Regions from separate parts of the Solibacillus sp. FSL W7-1436 genome, predicted to be linked through region 1. Evidence: riboswitches for the same ligand, from Rfam matches in the RefSeq annotation. Region 1 holds a riboswitch; the other holds the start of a gene.
The links. A riboswitch is a leader RNA that binds a small molecule or an ion and turns the genes downstream of it on or off. The one in region 1 is predicted to bind preQ1.

Region 1 (3,426 bases):
GTTGGTATATCAATGTTTGCTGGCTTTTTCTTTTTTGAAGACTTTCTATCTTACTCCTTAACTTTTGGATTTGTCCGCAATTTGTCCGCAGGATTTTTCCCCATTATTTAGTGTTACTTTGGATAGCGTTGTGAAAAATATCTGCAATGTCATTATCTGCATTCGGCAATAGGTGTGCATAGAATTCCAATGTGATTTTAGGGTTGGCGTGACCTAACCGCTTTGAAATTTTAACGCTATCTACACCTTCTGATAAGGTTAAGTAGTGTCTTTCACCTGTGATAATGACGTGCAGTAATATTCTTCCAAAAAATCTCAAAAGAAGATGTCGCAGAAACAATATTGCAACCATTAAGTCTTACCGTTAGCATATAACAAAAGAGCTTAAAGAACATGAATAATTCGTGTTCTTTAAGCTTTTTCAAAACCTTATTTACTTATGGGACGGTTCAGCTTAACTAATGTAAGTGCGGTAAAAATACTTAAGCATATTATTACATTAATCAGGCGGACATTTTAGAGAGACGCTTTTCTTTATAAACTAAACCTTGCGCTAAAAAAGCCGCGCCAATCATTTGCATGACTATTTTTACAATCACTTGACCCACTATAGCTGCAGGGACGGCTACCCAAGGGATAAAGCCTGCACCCATTGGACTTAAGCCGACAACGACAAAAATAACTGAGTCTAACAAGCCGCCTACAATTCCACTATAAAACACACGCCACGCCATCGGTAATTTTAAACGTGTATAAATTTCTGTATCTGTCGTTTCAGCTACTAAAAATGACAAGGCGGAAGCTGCGACGATGACTAATGTATCTCCTAATGAATAAGACACCACCGCTGATAAGACTAACGCTAGGAAAATAAAGAGGTATGTCTTTTTGCGGCCATATTTATTTTGAACAAGGTCTCGGAAAATAAATGTCGCCCCAATAAAGAAGGAGCCCATCGGTACAAGAAACATCCCGAATTCAAGTGGCATAAATCTCGCGGTTACGACATTTGCTGTAACAATTGATACTAAATAAAGTAAAACTCTTATCATAAAATCCTCCTATTTTAACGATTGTTCATAAGCTTCCATTCCTTGCAGACGAAGCTTACATGCTGGGCACTCCCCGCATCCATCCGCAATTATTCCGTTATAGCATGTCAATGTTTTGTGACGTACAAAATCAAACGCACCTAGCTGATCTGCTAAAGCCCATGTCTCGGCTTTATTAATCCACATGAGTGGCGTATGAATAACAAATGATGTGTCCATCGATAAATTTAATGTGACATTTAGGGATTTCACAAAGGCATCGCGACAATCTGGATAGCCACTAAAATCGGTTTCACATACACCTGTCACAATATGCTTCGCGCCAATTTGGCTTGCTAAAATTCCTGCGAAAGATAAAAAAACTAAATTACGACCTGGCACAAACGTAGAGGGGAGCTCGCCTGCCACGCCTTCTTGTATTTCGATATCGTCACGCGTCAAAGCATTCGGTGCTAACTGATTTAAGAGCGACATATTTAAAATATGATGTCGTACGTTCAACTCCTGTGCAATCTGTTTCGCACACTCAATCTCGAGTGCATGCCGTTGTCCATAATCAAAAGTAACGACTTCAACCTCTTTAAAGTTTTTTAAAGCCCAAAACAAACACGTTGTACTATCTTGCCCGCCACTAAATACAACAACGGCTTTCTCATGTTTCATTCTTTTTCTCCTCTTTCTTAAACCAAAAACAGCACTAAGAGGCAGTACTGGTTGATCTTAGTTTTTTATAGAGGGTTGTTAATAACCGCTCTTTGCAAGCAAAGTATTGAGAAAAAATTATCTATTATCAATTTTTTCAGGATATAAATCATGATTCATTAAACGATAGTTTGCTATTTCTTCATATTTCGTACCTGGACGACCGTAGTTGCACCATGGATCGATTGAAATACCTCCACGTGGCGTAAACTTGCCCCATACTTCAAAATAGCGGGGATCTAAAAGTTTAATTAAATCATTCATAATAATATTTACACAATCTTCGTGGAAATCACCGTGGTTGCGGAAACTAAATAAATACAATTTCAGCGACTTACTCTCCACAATTTTTTTATCGGGAATGTATGAAATATACATCGTTGCAAAATCCGGTTGCTGTGTAATCGGACAAAGACTTGTAAACTCTGGGCAGTTAAACTTCACAAAATAATCACGGTCTACATGTAAATTGTCTACAGACTCTAATACTTCTGGTGCATAAGCAAATGTGTACTTTACATTTTGATTTCCTAATAATGTTAAATCCTCTAATCCTTCTGTTTGGTGACGACCAGACATAAAAAAACCTCCTTAAGTTAATACCGGAGTATTCCAAGGAGGGCGAACTATAACATCTCTAATCAAACTATTGGAGGCATAAAAAAAAGCCACATCCAATATGGACATGGCGTAATATACATGTATCCATAGTTTTTTATAGAGGGTATCAGCTATGAACCTCTCCTGAACAACTCAGGTATTTCAATAATTTAAATTGTAGTATATATAGTTCATACTGTAAATCAATATTTTCAAAAATTATGCTTTTCTCTACATCCCAGTATGCCTATCAGTAGGATTCATCTTAAAGAGAGATACAAGTTTGCTCTTAATCCATTACAAGACCGCCATCAACGACTAAATTCTGCCCAGTGATGGCACTTCCCCAAGGAGATGCAAAGAATAATGCCACTTCCGCTAATTCTTTTGGTGTTGTCACTCTTTGTAAAGGGGTTGTGGTTTCAATCAATTGAAATACTTCTGCTGTTGTCACTTTACTTGCATCCGTTTGTTTTAAAAGTCCACCAGACATCATATTGACTGTAACGCCATACTCCCCTAACTCTTTCGCCATGTTACGTGTAAATCCGAGCAATGCTGCTTTAGCTGTTGTGTATTCATGATAAGCTACTACCGGATGCTGAAATAAGTTTGTCCCAATATTAATAATACGACCAAATTCTAGTTCTTTCATATCCTCAATGCATGCTTGAATACTATTTAAAGCACCCTTTATCGTTCCTTCCAATTGCTTATTGTAATCGGTCCATTGAAGCTCAAACACATTTTTTTGTGTGAGTGGATTAAATTCAAAATCAATCAATGCATTATTGACTATGGTTGTAATCGGGGTATGGAAATATTGCTTTGCCTTTTCAACCATTTGCTGCACTTCTTGTTGATTGCGGATATCTGCTTGTAAAGCGATAACTTGAGAACCCAAACTTTGTGCTAAATTTTGCGCTTTTTCCTCACTCTTATAATAATTCAGTACGACATTAGCTCCCTCTTTGACAAATGCTTTTACGAGTTCTTCTCCAACGCCTCTACTTGCGCCTGTAACTAAAACGGTTTGTTCATGTAATTTCATCATCATTTCCCCCTACTTAAT
Region 2 (3,426 bases), 1.5 Mb from region 1:
TTGCTCTGCTTCAATATTTGTATGGAAAACAGCGATTTCATCTGTTAAATGATCAAAAATTACGAGTGTGTCGTATACATGAAACTGCAGTTCAGGCAAGGGCTTTTGCAATGCGTGAATATAGCCGATGCCGCCGCCTGTAAACGGATATTCCGTATGTGATGAAACACGAGGCATCACTTGCTTTAATAGTTGGATCAGCTCGCCTTCATACGTGTAGGCTTTATTGGAATGATGCGCATGATCTAAAAGCTGTTCATCTGTTCCGATATACGTTTTCCGCGGATTGACACCGATGAACGAATAGCGTCCATTGCCATCATATTTAGAGGAACTTTCCAATAAAAACTTCCGTTCACCTTGCAGTCGCTGGAAAATAGAAATCGGTGTCAGTAAATCCCCATTTACTTTTTTCATTGATGTACGAAAATGTTGCTGAACTACCATTTGAAACACTCCTTTTTTGAAATAATCTACGCCTTTACGATTCGGATTATTTAGCAAGCTTGTAATGAATTTAAAGCTTTATCGAATAAAAAAATCGCCCTCAGCAAAAGAATTAACTTTTGCGAAAGGACGATTTTCACCGCGTTGCCACCTCGTTTGAAGCAAACCCAAAAAACTTGCTTCCACTTAAACCTGATAACGGCAGGGTACCGTCCGCCGACTAACGCCAGCAGCTTTCATAAGGCCCATTCACATTTACCTTTTGGCGTATTTTCACCACCCATACGCTCTCTGGACAAAACGATAAATGCTACTCTTCTTATTCAACAATTTACTCAACTAAGCTCAACTAAACGAAACGGTGGTCACGCTCCCGCAACCTGCTACCGTAAATAACATTTGAATTATGCTTTATTCTAACACTGAAAAATGAAATGTCAAACAATTCTAAACTGTTTTCGCTAAATAAAAAACCAGCTGACATAAAAAAGTCAGCTGGTGAAACAATCGATATTAGATTAATTTTTTGAAATCCAATCGTTTATTTAAAGTGTACATAATCGGTGCCCCAACCGCCAATACAACAAATTCGCCAAATGCTACAAACAGCCAAGTTTCCCAGAACGGGAAGCCAAGCACGATATTCAGCTGTGCTGCAATGATAAACATTGTAAACGTAAAGAGCGTTGTATTAATGATCAGACGAGCCCAAATGTTTTTCACAAACTTACAAATGAATATGAAAATTCCAAGTGTAATAATCGTATGTCCGACACCAAATACTAAATCGATGGGACCGATTGAAGACATCAGGAAATTGGAAATAAATACACCTAAAACAACACCTAACATATAGCGCGGGTTGAATGCGACTAAATGGTTAAAGATTTCGGCAATACGGAACTGTACTTGCCCAAAGCTAATTGGTGCAACAAGCATTGTAACAGCAATATATAATGCTGCAATAATGGCACTCGCTGCAATAAACTTTACCTTCATATGAAATTCCTCCTAGTTTTTTAACGTGGGATGGTTACGAACCACGCAAAGCAACTGCAATCATAGCAATATTGAAAATAAAAGTAAAGATTTATAGGACTTTTTTTTCAATAAAACATCAAAAAATTTACCACGAGTAAAAAGTTCAACAAACCGCGTTGCTTAGCGGTTTGAAGTGGGTCAACAAAATTCCAAAATGAGGCACATTACCTAGAATAAATTCAGAACATTCTAAATGTTATTGACTATCTAAATATGACGCGGTAATATTATTTCAACACTTCATCCAAATGAAGTTCGGCGCTTTAAACCGATAAAGTTAACTAGGGGGAAATAAGATGAAAAAAAATTTAATGAAGCTGTCCTTTTTATTATTCGGGCTTCTTTTATTATTAGCCGCTTGTGGCGGGGAAGAGAGCGAGACGTCTTCGAACGACACGTCAAATGGCGAGGCTGTAGATACAGCGAAAGCAGATAGCGATAAAACTTTTAAGATCGGAACAACACAAATTGTTGAGCATCCATCATTAGATGCAGCAAAAGATGGTTTTAAAAAGGCAATTGAAGATGCAGGTATTAAAGCAGAGTATGTAGACAAATCAGCAAACAATGATAACAGTGCGAACATGACAATCGCCCAGCAGTTAGTCGGGGAAAATGTAGATCTGATTTTCGCGAACTCAACACCTTCAGCACAGGCTGCAAAAAGTGCAACTTCTGATATTCCGGTTATTTTTACTTCGGTAACGGATGCAGTTGGTGCAGAGTTGATCGATTCAATGGCAACACCTGGCGCTAACGTAACAGGTACGATTGATTTACATCCGGAAACAATGCCGAAAACAGTTGCTTTCCTAAAGGAATTGGGAGCAAAAAATGTCGGGATGGTATATAACGCTGGTGAGCAAAACTCAGTGGCACAAATTGCGGCAGTAAAAGAAATTGCTGCAAAAGAAGGCGTAACAATTGTGGAAGCAGCAGTATCTGCTTCATCTGAAGTACGCCAGGCGGCAGAATCTTTAGTAGGAAATGTAGATGCATTTTACATCATCACAGATAATACGGTCGTATCGGCACTGGAATCTGTAATCGAAGTGGCAGATGCAAACAAATTACCGCTTGTTGTAGGTGAGCTTGATTCAGTAGAGCGCGGCGGTTTAGCGGCATACGGTTTCGAATACTACGATATCGGCTATGAAGCAGGGCAAATGGCAGCACAAATTTTATTGGAAGGCAAAACACCTTCAGAAGTTCCGGCTGCGTATCCGGCTAACTTAAAACTAGTAATCAATAAAGCTACTGCCGAAAACTTAGGCTTGGAAATCAAGCCTGAATGGGAAGCAGAAGTACAATAATCGATTTATTTATACAAAAAGCAAGTCAGCCTAAACAGGTATAAAATGTTTAGGCTGACTTGCTTAAAACTTTTAAAAAAGTCAGGAGATGATTCGAGATGTTTACAGCTATGTTTGGGTCAGTGGAGCAAGGGATCATCTATGCAATTATGGCACTTGGGGTTTATTTAACATTCCGTGTGCTTGATTTTCCGGATTTAACGGTTGATGGAAGCTTTGTAACGGGGGCAGGTACGGCAGCGATGATGATCGTGCTCGGCTATAACCCGCTGCTTGCTACATTAGTCGCAACAGTTGCTGGATTTATTGCTGGATGTATGACAGGTATTTTACACACAAAAGGGAAGATCAATCCGCTGCTTGCAGGGATTTTAATGATGATTGCCCTCTATTCGATCAATCTACGAATTATGGGGTTAAGCTCAGATACTGGTGTAACACGACCAAATATTCCACTATTAAATTCAGAAACAGTTTTTTCGAAGTTCGGTTCTTTCTGGGAGAATCTAGGTATTGATACAGCCATCACGAACGTACTGAAATCAATGGGTCTAGCTTCTGTTCCGACAACTTGGGGCGTTTTAATTTTAATGGTTGTTGTGACGGCAATTATTAAACTAGTAGT

Region 2: another riboswitch for preQ1. It lies ahead of MKX73_RS09645 (QueT transporter family protein); the one in region 1 lies ahead of queF (preQ(1) synthase).

What each region holds. Positions count from the first base shown of each region.
Region 1 covers NZ_JBBOWV010000001.1:3,453,750-3,457,175, forward strand. Annotated here, with positions in the region: gene MKX73_RS17090 (VUT family protein) at 504-1,049, opposite strand; gene queC (7-cyano-7-deazaguanine synthase QueC) at 1,062-1,715, opposite strand; gene queF (preQ(1) synthase) at 1,833-2,333, opposite strand; PreQ1 riboswitch class I at 2,456-2,502, opposite strand; gene MKX73_RS17105 (3-oxoacyl-ACP reductase) at 2,644-3,405, opposite strand.
Region 2 covers NZ_JBBOWV010000001.1:1,923,816-1,927,241, forward strand. Annotated here, with positions in the region: gene MKX73_RS09640 (metal ABC transporter ATP-binding protein) at 1-447, opposite strand, end outside; T-box leader at 570-783, opposite strand; gene MKX73_RS09645 (QueT transporter family protein) at 961-1,446, opposite strand; PreQ1 riboswitch class I at 1,453-1,497, opposite strand; gene MKX73_RS09650 (ABC transporter substrate-binding protein) at 1,785-2,801, shown strand; gene MKX73_RS09655 (ABC transporter permease) at 2,900-3,426, shown strand, end outside.